3 regions of the Raoultella sp. genome follow, and region 1 is predicted to be linked to each of the others. Evidence: predicted binding sites of a transcription regulator. Region 1 holds the regulator's gene; each other region holds the start of a gene.
The links. Region 1 encodes LexA, which represses DNA repair genes until DNA is damaged. Its sites were predicted from a motif close to TNCTGTATGTACATACAGNA; they were not measured.
Positions count from the first base shown of each region.

Region 2: a site for LexA is predicted at 3,290-3,309, ahead of rmuC (DNA recombination protein RmuC). Genes of this name have one in related genera too.
Region 3: a site for LexA is predicted at 1,732-1,751, ahead of uvrB (excinuclease ABC subunit UvrB). Genes of this name have one in related genera too.

Region 1 is NZ_JBCNNS010000050.1:11,274-17,330, reverse strand. It holds gene dusA (tRNA dihydrouridine(20/20a) synthase DusA) at 1-874, opposite strand, end outside; gene ACZAHD_RS11110 (cupin domain-containing protein) at 978-1,466, opposite strand; gene zur (zinc uptake transcriptional repressor Zur) at 1,581-2,096, shown strand; gene ACZAHD_RS11100 (CsbD family protein) at 2,188-2,397, opposite strand; gene dinF (MATE family efflux transporter DinF) at 2,524-3,840, opposite strand; gene lexA (transcriptional repressor LexA) at 3,909-4,517, opposite strand; gene ACZAHD_RS11085 (diacylglycerol kinase) at 4,737-5,105, opposite strand; gene plsB (glycerol-3-phosphate 1-O-acyltransferase PlsB) at 5,235-6,057, shown strand, end outside.
Region 2 is NZ_JBCNNS010000018.1:38,532-44,588, forward strand. It holds gene metE (5-methyltetrahydropteroyltriglutamate--homocysteine S-methyltransferase) at 1-522, shown strand, start outside; gene ACZAHD_RS04960 (transporter substrate-binding domain-containing protein) at 678-1,367, shown strand; gene ACZAHD_RS04965 (dienelactone hydrolase family protein) at 1,372-2,184, opposite strand; gene udp (uridine phosphorylase) at 2,452-3,213, shown strand; gene rmuC (DNA recombination protein RmuC) at 3,352-4,800, shown strand; gene ubiE (bifunctional demethylmenaquinone methyltransferase/2-methoxy-6-polyprenyl-1,4-benzoquinol methylase UbiE) at 4,867-5,622, shown strand; gene ubiJ (ubiquinone biosynthesis protein UbiJ) at 5,635-6,057, shown strand, end outside.
Region 3 is NZ_JBCNNS010000006.1:28,349-34,405, reverse strand. It holds gene bioD (dethiobiotin synthase) at 1-440, shown strand, start outside; gene ACZAHD_RS01800 (ABC transporter ATP-binding protein) at 382-1,104, opposite strand; gene uvrB (excinuclease ABC subunit UvrB) at 1,840-3,861, shown strand; gene pmrB (two-component system sensor histidine kinase PmrB) at 4,090-5,181, opposite strand; gene pmrA (two-component system response regulator PmrA) at 5,186-5,857, opposite strand; gene eptA (phosphoethanolamine transferase EptA) at 5,854-6,057, opposite strand, start outside.

The sequences.
Region 1 (6,057 bases):
CCAGCATATGGCGCGTAATATGGCCCAGATAGGTGCCGTTGCTCAGCTCACGATCGATATACGGATACATCGCGCGCACCACGGCGACCGGGTCGCTGTCCGCCCCCTTCACCGCAAAGATCTCCCGATCGACCGACGTCAGGAGCCCCGGGTTCTGATAGGCCTCACGCCCTACCATCACGCCGTCCATATGCGCCAGATGCAACTTCGCCTCTTCCAGTGACTTAATTCCACCGTTGATCGCCATCGTCAGGTGTGGGAAATCGCGTTTCAGCTGATAAACGCGCGGATAATCCAGCGGGGGAATTTCACGGTTTTCTTTTGGGCTCAGGCCGGAGAGCCAGGCTTTACGGGCGTGGATGATAAACATCTCGCACTCTCCATTTCCGGAGACGGTCTGGATGAAATCACACAGGAAGTCATAGCTGTCCTGGTCGTCGATACCGATACGGGTTTTTACCGTTACCGGAATGGACACCACGTCGCGCATCGCTTTGATACAGTCCGCTACCAGCTGCGCATTGCCCATCAGGCAGGCGCCGAACATCCCGTTTTGCACCCGGTCAGACGGACAGCCGACGTTGAGGTTAATCTCATCATAGCCGCGCGCCTCCGCCAGTTTCGCACACTGGGCAAGCGCCGCCGGATCGCTGCCGCCCAGTTGCAGGGCCAGCGGATGCTCTTCTTCGCTATGGGCCAGATAGTCGCCTTTGCCATGAATGATCGCCCCGGTCGTCACCATTTCGGTATACAGCAGCGTGTGGCGCGACAGCAGGCGCAGGAAATAGCGACAGTGCCTGTCTGTCCAGTCGAGCATCGGCGCGATGGAAAAACGATGGGCGGCAAAAGCGTGAGATGTTGATTCTGGCATCATGGCGAATAAATACGCATCCGGATAAAAAGGGGCGCTACTATAGCACAAAGATAAATCACAGACGCATAGCACCGCGACGAGTGCTGTACGTCTGCGGGACGGACTAGCGCCTGCGCGGTTTGCCGTCGTGCGGGCCGAAAAATTGCGGCGGATGATCGACCCAGCGATCCTGACGCAGGGCGGCATATTCCGGGTTCAGCGGATAGTAGATGCGATTAAATTTTTTGTTCGACTCCCCCACCACTAACAAGCGAACTTCCTGGTCGGTGTTATTCAAAAAGGTATGACACACCCCGGTTCCTGCCGGAAAACCGACGCTGTCGCCCGGCTCAAGCTTCCACAGGTAGCCGTTAATCCAGACTTCAGGATAGCCATCCAGCACATAGATAAACTCCTCCTCATCACTTTCAGCATGGGGATAAGAGGTTCGACGGCCCGGAGGCAAACGTTCATGATGAATACCCAGCCGGTTGAGTCTTAACCCCCGCGCCAACGGCGCGCCAATGGAAAAACGCTCAGGGTTATTGGGATACGTGGCATCATCTGGACCTTCCAGTTCGCGCCAATGTCGAATGCAATCAGGTCGTTTCATCGTTTTCTCCCGAAAATGAGATGCATCAGGTATAGCACAAGCTGCCGGTTCTCGGCGTTTTGCCTGGATCGTGATAAAGTAACAACTTCAGACTCACGCAACCAGAGGATGCTCATGAATAAGACCACTTCGCAAGAAATGTTAGCGCACGCTGAAAAGCTCTGCGCACAGCGCGGCGTGCGCCTGACTCCGCAGCGCCTGGAAGTGTTGCGTTTGATGGGTCTCCAGCAAGGGGCGATTAGCGCCTATGACCTGCTCGACCTGCTGCGCGAGAAAGAGCCGCAGGCGAAACCGCCGACGGTTTATCGGGCGCTGGAGTTTTTGCTGGAACAGGGGTTCGTGCACAAGGTGGAATCCACCAACAGCTACGTGCTGTGTCATCTTTTCGATCAGCCGACCCATAGCTCGGCCATGTTTATCTGCGACCGCTGCGGTGTGGTGAAAGAAGAGTGCGCAGAAGGTGTTGAAGACATTATGCATACGCTGGCGGCCAGAATGGGCTTTGCGCTACGCCATAATGTGATTGAGGCCCACGGCCTGTGCGCAAGTTGTGTCGAGGTCGAAGCCTGTAGCACCCCGGAGCACTGCCATCACGACCATACTATCCAGATTAAAAAGAAAGCCCGCTGAGGCTATCGCCGCAGCGGAAATCCGGGTTGCCGGTACCTCCGTGTACCATCGGGCAGGCAATAACAAAGGGTTGATTCGTTAACCCCCACTGCTACCAGCGGTGATCGTTTTTTCGTTCCCAGTCAGAGACTTCTTTCTCCGCCTGATCTTTGGCGTAGCCATATCGTTCCTGGATTTTACCGACCAGCTGGTCACGCTTACCCTCAATGACGGTCATATCGTCATCGGTCAGCTTGCCCCATTTCTCTTTCGCTTTACCTTTCAACTGTTTCCAGTTACCGCCGATTTCGTCTTTGTTCATAATTCAATCCTCATCGTTCGGTGAGTTAACAGCCCGCTACGTGCCGGACATAGTATTAACTATAGATGAGAATTCTGAGTTAAATTTATTATTCGGAATCTTTAACCAATTACACGTCAAAAATCACTACGAAAACCAGGTGCCACGCCGCCAATGTCGCCGCCAGATAAGCGCCAGCGACAGACCGCGCAGCGCGAGGAACACCGCCAGCGCCAGCCATAGTGCGTGGTTGCCAAGGACCGGCAGCATCAGCAACGTCAGGGCAAATCCCGCCGCCGCCACCGCCATACTGTTGCGCATCTCAGCCCCGCGCGTCGCACCGATGAACATGCCATCCAGCAAATAACACCACACGCCAATCACCGGCAGAACGATCTGCCAGATCAGGTAGCGATCGGCAAGCAGCTGAAGCGAAGGCAGCGAGGTCAACAGGGTGATAATCTGCTGTCCCGCTACGGCATAGGTCGCCGCAAAAGCCAACGCCACCATTCCCGATTGACGACAGGCAGCCCGCCAGACATCAAGCAGTTGGCTACCATTACGCGCGCCGTACGCCTGTCCGGAGTGCGCTTCCACGGCATAAGCGAATCCATCCAGGGCATAGGCGGTGAAGGTCAGCATAGTCATCAGAAGCGCGTTGACGGCGACGATTTCACCACCAAGGCGAGCGCCGAAGACGGTCACCGCACCGAAGCAGAGCTGGAGCAGCAGAGAACGCAGCATGATATCGCGATTGAGCGCCAGCAAACGGCGCACGTCTCCGCGCCACGCGCGCTTCAGCAGGGCGAAAGACACACCGCGCAGCGTCAGCACACGCCTTGCCATCAGCAGTCCCATGATCAAGGTGACATATTCAGCGGTGACCGTTGCCAGCGCGGCGCCCTGGACGTTCATCTGTAGGCCCATTACCAGCCAAAGGTCGAGTACGATATTCAGCAGATTGCCGACGATCAGCAAAATCACCGGCGCCCGGGCATACTGCACGCCCAGCAGCCAACCGAGCAGCACCAGATTTGCCAGCGATGCTGGCGCGCTCAACCAGCGGATGTCGAGAAAGCGCCGCGCCTGCTCTAGCACCGCTTCATTGCCACCAACAATATGCAACGCCAGATCGATAAGCGGGGTTCGGAAAAGCACAATCAGCAGGCCGGCGCCGGTTGCCAGCCCCAGCGGCTGCACCAGCGCCCGCGCCAGGCGGAGAGGATCCTTTGCGCCAAAGGCCTGTGCTGTCAGTCCGGTGGTACTCATTCGCAGGAAAAGCAGCAGCATGAAGAGAAAACTGGTGGCCGTCGCGCCGATCGCGACACCGCCGAGGTAAACCGGGCTGTCGAGATGACCAATCACCGCAGTATCCACCAGTCCCAGCAGCGGAACGGTGATATTGGAGAAAATCATGGGTAGCGCCAGGCGCCACAGGGCCTTATCAGCAGCGTTAAAAAACATGAGAAAGAGCCTGAGCGGAAGGAGACTGCGCAGCATCATGCATCAGACGATGCTGCGTGGAGAAGGTGTTACAGCCACTCACCGTTGCGAATCACGCCGACGGCCAGCCCTTCAATAGTGAAGTTTTGCTCGCGTAGATTCACCACGATAGGGGAAAATTCGCTGTTTTCTGGCAGAAGTTCGACGATGTTACCCTGTTTTTTAAGACGCTTAACGGTAACCTCTTCATCAATACGCGCCACGACAACCTGGCCGTTGCGGACATCCTGAGTTTTATGGACCGCCAGCAAATCGCCATCGAGAATACCGATGTCTTTCATTGACATACCGCTAACACGCAGCAAAAAGTCGGCATTCGGCTTGAACATCGCCGGATCGACCTGAAAATGGCCCTCAATATGCTGCTGAGCCAGCAGTGGTTCACCGGCCGCCACGCGGCCAATCAACGGCAAGCCGGGTTCTTCTTCCGTCAGCAGGCGAATCCCCCGGGATGCGCCGGAGATAATCTCGATCGCGCCCTTACGCGCCAGCGCTTTCAGGTGTTCTTCCGCCGCGTTTGGAGAACGGAACCCCAAGCGCTGAGCAATTTCCGCACGCGTCGGCGGCATGCCCGTCTGGCTGATGTGATCCCGAATGAGATCAAACACCTCTTGCTGCCTGGTCGTTAACGCTTTCATCCCGCCCCCTGGGTGTATATACAGTTATGCTGTGAGTATATACAGCTAACGGTGATTTTGGAATCAAATTTCACACAAAAATCAGGAGATTCTTTCCATTTTGTGTCCCTGATAACCCATTACGCCAGGGGTTATTGTCGCCGGTCGGACAAAAAACCATCGGGGTTGCCCGATCATCGGGAAGACATAGCAACACGGGACATCTCACAAAGCGGCCGCTTAGTGATAGCGGGCCCAGAGCAAGAAGCCCCAGGTGATCAGCGCGATCACAATGGCCAGCAGCACTGCCGCAGAGCCCATATCTTTCGCACGACCGGACAGCTCATGATGTTCAGGGCCAATACGGTCCACCACCGCTTCAATCGCGCTATTAAGAATTTCAACTATCATCACTATCAGGACCGAGCCTATCAGCAGCACACGCGTGATGGCGTCCACGTCCAGCCAGCAGGCGATCGCGACGGCAACAATTGCGGCGACGCCTTCTTGCCGAAATGCGGCCTCGTTGATCCATGCCGCGCGGAACCCTTTCCAGGAATAACCTGCCGCTTTAATGATTCGGGTTAACCCAGTGGTATTATTGGCCATCAAAAGAACCTTTTTATGTAAATGACGTCAATGAGTGTACGCGTTTGCCGCGTGGCAACGGAAATTTTGCACACTTTCTGTTATTCTTGCCGCGCATTTGCATGATTAACCAGAGGCTTCACATCGTTTATGTCCGGCTGGCAACGAATTTACTATAAATTACTGAATTTACCATTACGGGTGCTGGTAAAAAGCAAGTCTATTCCCGCAGAACCTGCACAGGAATTAGGGCTGGATACCTCGCGTCCTATCATGTACGTCCTGCCTTATAATTCAAAGGCGGACCTGCTGACCTTGCGTGCCCAGTGTCTGGAGCACGATTTACCCGATCCGCTTGAACCGCTGGAAATTGACGGCGCGCTGCTGCCGCGCTACGTATTTATCCACGGCGGCCCGCGCGTCTTTACCTACTACGCGCCGAAAGAAGAGTCGATTAAGCTGTTCCACGACTACCTGGATCTGCACCGCAACCACCCTGACCTGGACGTGCAAATGGTGCCGGTGTCGGTGATGTTTGGTCGTGCGCCAGGGCGCGAAAAAGGCGAAGTTAATCCGCCGCTGCGCATGCTGAATGGCATTCAGAAGTTCTTCGCCGTCCTGTGGCTGGGACGCGACAGCTTTGTCCGTTTCTCGCCGCCGGTTTCTCTGCGCAGAATGGCCACCGAACACGGCACCGATAAAATTATCGCCCAGAAGCTGGCCCGCGTCGCGCGTATGCACTTCGCCCGCCAACGTCTGGCAGCCGTCGGTCCGCGCCTGCCGGCGCGTCAGGATCTGTTCAATAAGCTGCTGGCATCCAAAGCCATCGCCCGCGCGGTGGAAGATGAAGCGCGCAGCAAGAAAATCTCCCATGAGAAGGCGCAGCAAAACGCCATCGCACTGATGGAAGAGATCGCCGCGAACTTCTCTTATGAGATGATTCGCCTCACTGACCGCGTTCTTGGCTTTACCT
Region 2 (6,057 bases), on a different contig from region 1:
CTGCGTGACGAAGTGGCGGATCTGGAAGCGGCCGGTATCGGCATCATCCAGATTGATGAACCGGCGCTGCGTGAAGGCCTGCCGCTCAAGCGTAGTGACTGGGATGCTTACCTGCAGTGGGGCGTGGAAGCCTTCCGGATCAACGCTGCGGTGGCGCGGGATGATACTCAGATCCACACCCATATGTGTTATTGCGAGTTCAATGACATCATGGATTCGATTGCCGCGCTGGATGCGGATGTGATCACCATTGAAACCTCGCGCTCTGACATGGAGCTGCTGGAGTCGTTTGAAGAGTTTGAATACCCGAATGAAATCGGGCCGGGCGTATATGACATCCATTCACCGAACGTCCCGAGCGTGGAGTGGATTCAAGCGCTGCTGGCGAAAGCGGCGCAGCGTATCCCGGCAGAGCGTCTGTGGGTCAACCCGGATTGCGGCCTGAAAACCCGCGGCTGGCCGGAAACCCGCGCCGCGCTGGCCAACATGGTGAAAGCTGCGCAGAACCTGCGCCAGGCATAATTCAGTCCCCCCGTCCCGGAGGAGGCTCAGGCCTCCTCTTCTTTTTTGTCTTTTTTATTCCGTGCGGGTAAATGCACTGTTCAACCTGCGGAGTTTCCCCGGCTGGGCTACGCTTAGCTGCACCGAGCAAGCACAGATATTCCTGGAGGAGAATGATGACCAGGCTTGACGATCTGCAGCGGTCTTTACGTTTTGCTATTAATCTGGGGAACCCGGTTCTCGCCACGTTATTGCCGGATAATACCCCTGGCGGTATCACCGCCGAATTAGCCAAAAAACTGGCCGCTGAATGCGGTGGCGAGGCGCGATTTGTGACCTGGCCGACGGCTGGAAAAGTGGTTGATGCGGCCTTGCTGGACCAGTGGGATATTGCTTTTCTGGCGATTGATCCCGCTCGTGAAGACAAACTGTGCTTCACCCCGCCCTATGTCACAATTGAAAGTTCAGTGCTGGTCAGAAACGACAGCGATATTCACTCCGTACAGGAAATGGATCGTCCGGGAGTAACGATTAACGTCGGGAAAGGCGCGGCCTATGAGCTGCATCTGATTCGAACGCTACATCATGCGGCGATGCAGCAGTACGCCACTTCCCAGGAGGCGATTCGCGCTTTTATCGCTGGGGAAGGGGATATGGTTGCCGGGATCCGTCAACCGCTTGCCAGCGTGGCACGGGAATATCCACAGCTTCGCTTACTGCCTGATAGCTTCAGCCAGATACAGCAAGCGATTTGTGTCCCCCGAAACAGGCGACAGCACTATGAATTTGTCTGTGGTTGCCTGGCGGAATGGATGAATGACGGAACGATCGCCGACATGATTAACCGCCATATCGGCAACCGTTAGCGGCTCACCCGCGCTTCCCGCCATACAGTGCAAACCACGCCAGCATGCGCTGCCAGCCGTCTTTGGCCGACTCTTCATGATAGCTGGCGCGATAGTCGGCGTTAAAGGCGTGATCGGCTTCCGGGTAGACGACGATCTCCGCTTTGGCGTTGGCCGCGCGAAGCGCGTGACGCATGGTTTCCACCGTATCCTGCGGGATGCTGGCGTCTTTGCCACCGTACAACCCCAGCACCGGTGCGTTGAGATCAACAGCGATATCCACCGGATATTTCGCTGAGTTCAGGGTTTTCTGCCCGACCAGCTTCCCGTACCAGGCGACGGCGGCCTTCAGTTGCGGGTTGTGGGCGGCATAAAGCCAGGTAATGCGTCCACCCCAGCAGAAGCCGGTGATCAGCAGGCGGTGAGCATCGCCTCCGTGGCGTGCAGCCCAGCTGGCGACATGGTCGAGGTCCGCCAGCACCTGGGCATCCGGTACTTTGCTGACCAGTTCCTGGAACAAGGTAGGGATATCGGTATAGTCATTCGGATCGCCCTGACGGAAGTAGAGCTCTGGTGCAATAGCCAGATATCCCTCCTGTGCCAGACGGCGGCAAATGTCGCGGATATGTTCATGGACGCCGAAAATTTCCTGAACAACGATAACGACCGGGAGCAGGCCATCGGCGTTTTTCGGACGAGCATGGTATGCCGGCATGTTCTCTCCCTGAGTAGGGATCGACGTTTCGCCTGTGGTGATGCTTTCCTCCGAGGTATGAACGGCGGTAGAAGCGTGCGGCGAGGCTGCAGGCGCAAAGCCAGGTTGCTTGGTTGTGGTCATGGTATTCTCCGTACCCTTATTTATTAGCGCATCGATAACTATAGACGCTATCGACCGGACGTTAACAAAGCACAGTGCCTGAAACAGGCTATCTTTTGTTCAGGCACGATGAATATAACTTGTTAATGTGATGTTTATCACTTTTTCATGGAAAATCATTGCAATGATTTTTATTCATGGTGATTTTTGTCACAAAATTAAGCGAATAGCTTCTGTAAAGTACCGTTTTGCTTCTGCTGATAATTCGACCCACAGAGGAGTTTTTTTATGTCTAAGTCTGATGTTTTTCATCTCGGCCTCACCAAAAACGATTTACAAGGGGCTACGCTGGCTATCGTCCCTGGCGATCCGGAGCGTGTGGAAAAGATCGCCGTGCTGATGGATAAGCCGGTCAAGCTGGCATCTCATCGCGAATTTACCTCCTGGCGTGCCGAACTGAATGGTAAGCCGGTTATTGTCTGCTCTACTGGTATCGGTGGTCCGTCAACGTCCATTGCCGTTGAAGAACTGGCGCAGTTAGGGATTCGGACCTTCCTGCGTATCGGTACCACTGGCGCTATCCAGCCACACATTAACGTCGGCGACGTGCTGGTCACCACCGCCTCCGTACGTCTCGATGGCGCGAGTCTGCACTTTGCGCCGATGGAATACCCGGCCGTGGCTGACTTTGCCTGTACCACCGCGCTGGTGGACGCGGCAAAATCGATCGGTGCGACCACTCATATCGGCGTTACCGCTTCATCTGACACCTTCTACCCGGGCCAGGAGCGCTACGATACCTTCTCCGGCCGCGTGGTCAGCCGTTTTAAAGGGTCTATGGAAGAGTGGCAGTCAATGGGGGTCATGAACTACGAGATGGAATCGGCGACCCTGCTGACCATGTGCGCCAGCCAGGGACTGCGTGCCGGGATGGTTGCCGGAGTTATCGTCAATCGTACCCAGCAGGAAATTCCGAACGCGGAAACCATGAAGCAAACCGAAAGCCACGCGGTAAACATCGTCGTGGAAGCGGCTCGTCGCCTGCTGTAATTCCTCGTCTCTCAACCCAGGGCCGGATCTTCCGGCCTTTCTTTTTTGCGCCACGCCTCGCAGGAAATCGCTTTTAAACTGGACGTTTGTACAGCACAATTCTATTTTGTGCCGTAAGTTGTTGCCGCAGGGGGCGTTGTGGATATCTCGATTGTGATAAGTGCCATCGTGGCGCTGGCTGGAGGGCTGGTCGCAGGATGGCTGGCGACCAAAGCCAAAGCTGACCAAATTCGCGCCGACCTTATCGAAGAGCGTCGTGAACTGGATATCGAACTCAGCGCCGTGCGCCAGCAACTGGTGCAGGAGGCCCACTGGCGCGATGAATGCGAGCTGCTGAATAACGAACTGCGCAGCCTGCGCGACATCAATAGTTCTCTGGAGGCTGACCTCCGCGAAGTCACTACCCGCCTTGAATCTACCCGGATGCATGCCGAGGATAAAATCCGCCAGATGGTGAATAGCGAACAGCGTCTGAGCGAGCAGTTTGAAAACCTGGCAAACCGCATTTTCGAACACAGCAACCGGCGCGTTGATGAGCAGAACCGGCAGAGTTTACATGGTCTGCTGACGCCGCTACGTGAACAGCTGGACGGTTTCCGCCGCCAGGTGCAGGACAGTTTTGGCCAGGAGGCGCGCGAACGGCATACTCTGGCTCATGAGATCCGCAATCTGCAGCAGTTGAACGCGCAGATGGCGCAGGAGGCGCTGAATCTGACCCGGGCGTTGAAAGGGGATAACAAAACCCAGGGTAACTGGGGTGAAGTGGTGTTAACCCGCGTGCTGGAAGCTTCCGGGCTACGCGAAGGGTATGAATATCAGACCCAGGTCAGCATCGAAACGGAAGGCCGTTCGCGCATGCAGCCCGATGTGATCGTCCGTCTGCCGCAGGGGAAGGACGTGGTCATTGATGCCAAAATGACGCTGGTTGCCTACGAACGCTATTTTAATGCCGAAGATGACTACACCCGCGAGGCGGCGCTGCAGGAGCATATCGCCTCAGTGCGTAACCATATTCGCCTGCTCGGGCGTAAAGATTATCAACAGCTGCCGGGCCTGCGCTCACTCGACTATGTCCTGATGTTTATTCCCGTGGAGCCGGCTTTCCTGCTGGCTATCGATCGCCAGCCTGAGCTTATCAGCGAAGCGTTGAAGAACAACATTATGCTGGTCAGTCCGACGACGCTGCTGGTGGCGCTGCGCACGATTGCCAATCTCTGGCGCTATGAACATCAAAGCCGCAATGCGCAGAAAATCGCTGAGCGCGCAGGTCGCCTGTACGACAAAATGCGATTGTTCGTTGATGATATGTCCGCCATCGGGCAGTGCCTCGATAAAGCGCAGGATAACTATCGCCAGGCGATGAAAAAGCTCACTTCCGGGCGCGGGAATCTGCTGGTGCAGGCAGAAGCGTTCCGCGGTCTCGGCGTTGAAGTGAAGCGCGGGATTAATCCTGATTTAGTCGATCAGGCAACGGCTCAGGACGACGAATTTTGTTCTGAAGAAGATGACAACGCGCTTGACGATAACGAATTTACGTCCGATCCGACCGATGAGGCGATGTCCGGCGAGCCCGCTTCGCCGCGTTGAACCGTATGGGAAATGCGCTGAATCTGTTACACTCGATGAACATTTTCTTGATAAGCAGGCATTGAGATGGTTGAGGATTCACAAGAAACGACGCACTTTGGTTTTCAGACGGTAGCCAAAGAGCAGAAGGCGGACATGGTGGCACATGTATTCCATTCTGTGGCCGCAAAATATGATGTTATGAATGATCTGATGTCGTTCGGTATTCATCGTTTGTGGAAGCGTTTCACCATCGATTGCAGCGGTGTACGCCGTGGACAGACCGTTCTGGATCTGGCCGGCGGCACCGGCGACCTGACGGCGAAGTTCTCTCGCCTGGTGGGTGAAACGGGTCGCGTCATGCTGGCGGATATCAACGACTCCATGCTGAAAATGGGGCGGGAAAAGCTGCGCAATATCGGTATCGTCGGCAACGTTGAATACATTCAGGCTAATGCGGAAGCGCTGCCGTTTGCCGACAACACTTTTGACTGCATCACGATTTCGTTTGGTCTGCGTAATGTCACCGATAAAGACAAAGCGCTGCGTTCAATGTATCGCGTCCTGAAGCCGGGCGGTCGTCTGCTGGTGCTGGAGTTCTCGAAACCGATTATTGAGCCGCTCAGCAAAGCCTATGACGCCTACTCCTTCCACGTGTTGCCGCGCGTAGGAGAACTGGTTGCCAAAGACGGTGAAAGTTATCGTTACCTGGCGGAATCTATTCGCATGCACCCGGATCAGGAGACCCTGAAAGCCATGATGCAGGATGCCGGTTTCGAAAACGTCGACTACTACAACCTGACGGCTGGTATCGTTGCGTTGCACCGCGGTTATAAGTTCTGACAGGGAGATCGCATGCCTTTCAAACCACTGGTTACCGCTGGCATTGAAACCGTCCTCAATACCTTTCTCTGGCGCGACAAAGCGTTAAAACCTGCTCGCCAGCGTCTGCTGGGGAAGGTGCTGCGCGTTGAGCTGAAGGAGTTATCGACGCCGGTTATGCTGGTCTTCGGTGAGCGTCAGGTGGATGTGCTGGGGGACTGGGAAGGCGATGCCGACTGTACCGTCATTACCCGCCTCAGCGTGCTGCCGCAGCTGCGCAACCGTCAACAGCTCACCGCGCTTATTCGCAGTGGTGATCTGGAAGTGCAGGGCGATCTGCAGGTGGTGCAGAACACGGTGACGCTATGTGACCTGGCGGAATTCGATCCGGCTGAGCTGCTGGCGCCCTATACCGGCGATATCGTTGCGGAAGGGGTCAGTAAGGCCTTTCGTGCC
Region 3 (6,057 bases), on a different contig from region 1:
CCGGCGATGCGCTCTCTGCCGGGCTGCATGAACTGGAGACGCTGGCGGAATGGGTGCTGGTTGAGGGGGCGGGGGGCTGGTTTACGCCGCTATCCGCAACGCTGAGTTTTGCCGATTGGGTACGCGACGAACAGCTGCCTGTCATTTTGGTGGTCGGTATTAAACTGGGCTGCATCAACCACGCGCTGCTGACGGCCCTGGCGGTACGTCAGGCCGGTCTGCCGCTGGTGGGCTGGATTGCAAACGATATCCAGCCGCCGGGTAAACGCCATGCAGAATATCTGGCGACCCTCAACGATCGGCTTGCAGCGCCGTTGCTGGGCGAGATCCCGTGGCTGGCGGACGCGTCTCAGCGCGAGGATCTCGGCCAGTATCTGGACCTCAGCGCGCTGGATCGGGCGTCATCCACTGTGCCAGCAGCGGTTCATCCAGCTGGATAACGCGGCCTTGCGCCACGTTGCGCCCGCGATGCAGCAGAAAAAAACGGTCCGCCACCCGGCGAATAAACGGCAGGTGCTGTTCCGCAAGCAGCACCGTTAAACCGATGTCGCGGTTCAGTCGCACCAGCAGGTCGCCAAGCTTATGCAGGAAGTGCTGTCCGCTGCCGCGCGACGGCTCATCAAGAATCAGCAGCCGCGGCTGGACAACCAGCGCACTCGCCAGCGCCAGCTGATACTGGTCCTCTTCCGACAACATGGCGCCTTTATGCTGACGTTGTGCGTAGAGATCCGGGAAAAAGTCGTAAATCTCCCCTTTTACGGCGATGCCCGGATTCCCGCCGGCGGCCAGCGCAATATGCAGATTTTCCTCCACGCTCAGTTGAGAAAAGATCCGCCTGTCCTGCGGGACATAGCTGATGCCAATAATCGAACGGGAATGGGCGGAAAGCGGCGTGATATCACATGGCGGCGAACCGGCCTCATGCCAGGTCATACTGCCGCTGGCGACCGGGAGATGTCCGGTAATGCAGTTCACCAGGGTGGTTTTCCCCATCCCCTGGAGTCCCATCACGCAGGTGCACTCTCCCGGTTGAAGTTCAAGGTCGACATTCCATAGCGTGTGCTGATTTCCGTAGTATTGATTGACTGCGCGTAGGCTCAACATAGACGTTTTCTCCTTTTTGGGGATTGCGGGCGATATGAAGATTCTGCAAATCTCTTGCCAGGAAAAAGATGTTTCGGTTTTTTCCCGTACGCGCAGGTGTTGCAGGGGGGGCGAAAGCGGATCAGCAAGACGGTTGCACTCTCCCGGTGCTTACGCCTATGAAAAATGGTGCAGAAAGCAACAAAAAGGCAGGCACCTTTAGCTGACAAATATCAAAAATAATTCGATAATTTTTTTTAGACGCTCGATTTTCACCGGTGGTCGATTTCTGCGGGGTGGCAGAAGCCATGGCCTGCAGACAGTTATCCACTATTCCTGTGGATAACCTTGTGTATTAGAGTTAGAGAACTTGCGGTAAGCTAGAGATTACGCGGCCTGCGGCTGAATTGGCGCGAAACCCATCTTTTGTTTAATATCATTAAATATCAATTAGTTGAATAAAAGCAATGGCTGTAAGGAAAGTGTCACCTGCTGCCACAAAAGATTCACCGCCTTGCTTGACAAATGTTAAATGACATTTTTTTTTGGGGATAACCCTACTGTCTGGCGAATTATTCTGCGGGATGGTCTGTTTTTACCCCAAAACGATGCGCGTGCAGGCGATTTCAGGAACAAACAGTAACAGGGTACTGTTTTTATATCCAGTATTGTTTGTTGGCAAAAGTGAGCGTGAAGGGTAGAATTAAACACCTGCGCATACCACCAGGCGCTTCATCCTTCTTCAGGGCCAGACATATGAGTAAAACGTTCACGTTGCATTCCGCATTCCGTCCTTCTGGCGACCAGCCGGAAGCTATCCGACGCCTGGAAGAAGGGCTGGAAGATGGTCTGGCACACCAAACGCTGCTGGGGGTGACCGGGTCGGGCAAGACGTTCACCATTGCGAACATTATCGCCGATCTGCAGCGTCCGACGATGGTGCTGGCGCCGAATAAGACCCTGGCGGCGCAGCTGTACGGCGAAATGAAAGAGTTTTTCCCGGACAATGCGGTGGAGTATTTTGTCTCCTACTACGATTACTATCAGCCTGAAGCCTATGTGCCGAGCTCGGACACCTTCATCGAAAAAGACGCGTCTGTGAACGAGCATATCGAGCAGATGCGTCTGTCGGCGACTAAAGCCCTGCTTGAGCGGCGCGATGTGGTGGTGGTGGCCTCGGTATCGGCTATCTACGGTCTGGGCGACCCGGATCTCTACCTGAAGATGATGCTGCACCTGACCACCGGCATGCTGATCGACCAGCGGGCGATTTTGCGCCGTCTGGCGGAGCTGCAATATACCCGTAACGATCAGGCCTTCCAGCGCGGTACCTTCCGTGTGCGCGGTGAAGTGATCGATGTCTTCCCGGCGGAATCCGACGATATTGCGCTGCGTATTGAGCTGTTCGATGAAGAGGTTGAGCGGCTGTCGCTGTTCGACCCGCTGACCGGTCAGGTTGAATCGACGATTCCGCGCTATACCATCTACCCGAAAACGCACTACGTGACGCCACGCGAGCGTATCGTTCAGGCGATGGAGGAGATTAAAGTCGAGCTGGCCGACAGGCGGAAGGCGCTGCTGAGCAACAACAAGTTGCTCGAAGAGCAGCGACTGTCCCAGCGGACGCAGTTTGACCTCGAAATGATGAACGAGCTGGGCTACTGCTCGGGCATCGAAAACTACTCGCGCTATCTTTCCGGTCGCGGACCGGGCGAACCGCCGCCGACGCTGTTTGATTACCTGCCGGCAGACGGTTTGCTGGTGATTGATGAATCCCACGTCACTATTCCGCAAATCGGTGGCATGTACCGCGGCGATCGGGCGCGTAAAGAGACATTGGTGGAGTATGGTTTCCGTCTGCCGTCGGCGCTGGATAACCGCCCGCTGAAGTTCGAAGAGTTTGAGGCGCTGGCGCCGCAGACCATTTATGTCTCGGCGACGCCGGGTCCTTATGAGCTGGATAAATCCGGCGATGAGGTGGTCGATCAGGTGGTTCGCCCGACCGGGCTGCTTGACCCGCTTATTGAAGTGCGTCCGGTGGCGACTCAGGTTGATGACCTGCTGTCGGAAATTCGCATCCGCGTCGCCATCAACGAGCGCGTGCTGGTCACCACCTTGACCAAACGGATGGCGGAGGATTTAACGGAGTATCTTGAAGAGCACGGCGAGCGCGTACGCTACCTGCACTCCGATATCGATACCGTGGAGCGCATGGAAATTATCCGCGACCTGCGGCTGGGCGAGTTCGATGTCCTGGTCGGCATCAACCTGCTGCGTGAAGGGCTGGATATGCCGGAAGTATCGCTGGTGGCGATTCTCGACGCCGATAAAGAGGGCTTCCTGCGTTCGGAACGTTCGCTGATTCAGACCATTGGCCGCGCCGCGCGTAACATCAACGGTAAAGCGATTCTATACGGCGATAAGATTACCGCTTCAATGGCGAAAGCCATCAGCGAGACCGAGCGTCGCCGTGAGAAACAGCAGCGCTATAATGAAGAGCACGGCATCACCCCGCAGGGACTGAATAAAAAAGTGGTCGATATTCTGCAACTGGGCAGCAATCTGGCGAAGACGAAAGCCAAGGGCCGCGGAAAATCACGCTCGCCGGTTGAGGCGGATACGCCTGACGTGGCGCTGACGCCAAAAGCGCTGCAGCAGAGAATTCACGAGCTGGAAGGGCAGATGATGCAACATGCGCAGAATCTGGAGTTCGAAGAGGCCGCGCAAATTCGTGACCAGCTGCATCAGCTCCGCGAGCTGTTTATCGCAGCATCCTGAGCCCGCAGGACGCGATGCGCCGCCGCACAGAGCCCGCAGTGTGACGGGACGCCGATTTTTTGTTAGCGCTTTCCGGCTGGCTTAATGTCTGCTTAATCTTGCCAGGCGACACTATCTTCATTCTGATGAGGATAGTGTCATGCAAAAATTAACCTTCCGTGAGTCTCTGACCATTGCCTGCGCTTTTGTTGTGGTTGTCGCTTTTGTCCGTCAGTGGGTGCTGACTTTCTAACGCGAAGGCTTAGGAAACAGAATCCAGCCCCGAACGCCGGGGCCCGGCTGCCGGTTATGTAAGAAGAACTGGGCATCGTGCAACTGAACGATGCGCGTCACAATGCTTAGTCCTAGGCCAATGCCCCCGTAGCGGCTGTCCATGCGGACAAACGCTTTACTCAGTTCGCCAATTTTCGCTTCATCAATTCCCGGACCTTCATCTTCTACGGCCATAATAGGCGTTGTGCCAGCCTGTATGGCGATTTTGACCTTCGATCCCGCCGGGCTATAGCGATGCGCGTTCTCTACCAGATTGCGCAGCACAACGCGCAGCAGCGTGACATCGCCGGAGACGATAACATCCTTGTCATCATCTCCCTCGGGGAAAGAGAGCGCCAGCGTCTGCTGGCGCTCTTCCAGCATATTCTCCAGCTCACCGCGAATCGGTTCGACCACGTCCTCTTTCAGCAGCACGCGCTGGTAGCTCCCGGCGGAAAATGATTGCCCGACGCGCGCCAGTTGCAGCAACTGTGAGATGCTGTTGGTCATCTGATCCAGACGCTGGATCAGCGGACCCACCTCCACGAGGTGCACTTTCGCCATCAGCTCCAGATGCAGACGTAGTCCCGCAAGCGGGGTGCGCAGCTCATGCGCGACGTCAGCGGTGAACAGACGCTCGCGATCGAGGGTTAAGTTAAGGCGAGAAACCAGCTGATTGATCGCCGCCGTCACCGCCGTCACTTCCGGAACGGACTCCGTCAGCGTAATCGGCTGCAGGTTATCCGGCGTTCGGCTCTCCAGCTCAGTTTGCAGGTTCGACAGCGGGCGGGTGATTTTTCTCACCGCCACCAGACTGATGTACAGCGCCAGGCCAACGATCAGCAGGCTGGGTATTAACAGGCTGGCGACCGCCTCGTGCACTTCGTGTTCAACGTGCTTCTGGTTGTTATGCCCTTCGAGGGCGCTCGCCACCAGCAGTTGAATCTGCTCTTTGCTTTCATGCCATAACCAGAACACGCTGATCAGCTGACAGACCACCAGAATAGAGCCGATCGTCAGCAGCAGGCGGTGACGCATGGTCCAGGTTTCTCTTGCGAACAGTGCCATAGCGTTATTCCGTACCTGAATAGTTCACCAGCATATAGCCAAATCCCCTCACGGTACGAATGCGGGCTTTGCCCACTTTTTCGCGCAGGTTATGGATATGAACCTCCAGCGTGTTGGTGGCGGGTTCATTGTCCCAGCTGTAGATATCGTTGTAGAGAATTTCACGGTGTACCGGACTGCCCGCTTTCATCATCAGGCGAGAGAGCAGGGCGTACTCTTTCGGCGTCAGGTCCAGCGCCTCGTTGCCCAGCCACACCAGGCGACGGGTGATGTTCAGCCGCAGGTTACCAACGGCCATTTCGTTGTCACCCTGGTTATTATGGCGGCGAAGCAGCGCGCGGATACGGGCGTTCAGCTCTTCCAACGCGAACGGTTTCACCAGATAGTCATCCGCGCCAGTGTCGAGACCGCTTATGCGGTCTTCAATGGTATCGCGGGCGGTCAGGATCAGCACCGGCTGGCTGAATTTTTCCCGGCGCATTCGCGTCAGGAAGTGCAGGCCATCTTCATCCGGCAGGCCGAGATCGAGTACGATCAGGCTGTAATGGTTGCTGGCGAGGGACAGCGCGGCCTCGTGAGCCGTGGCGACGCCATCACAGACGTATCCTTCGCTTTGCATTGCCAGGATCAGGCCTTGTAACAGGAGTACGTCGTCTTCAATGACTAAGATTTTCATCGGGCGGTCTCGCTTCTGCACGGCGTTAAAATATCATCGGCTGCCCGATACTCGTGGGTATCGACCCCGAGAAGTCCGAGCAAGGTAGAAAACAGATTATCTTGAGAATAAGGGTCTGTTTTAGCTCTTTGTTGCAGGCACTGGCTGGAAACGCCATAGCGCTGTTGGTAGTCCTGAGACAGCCAAATCAGCATCGGCAC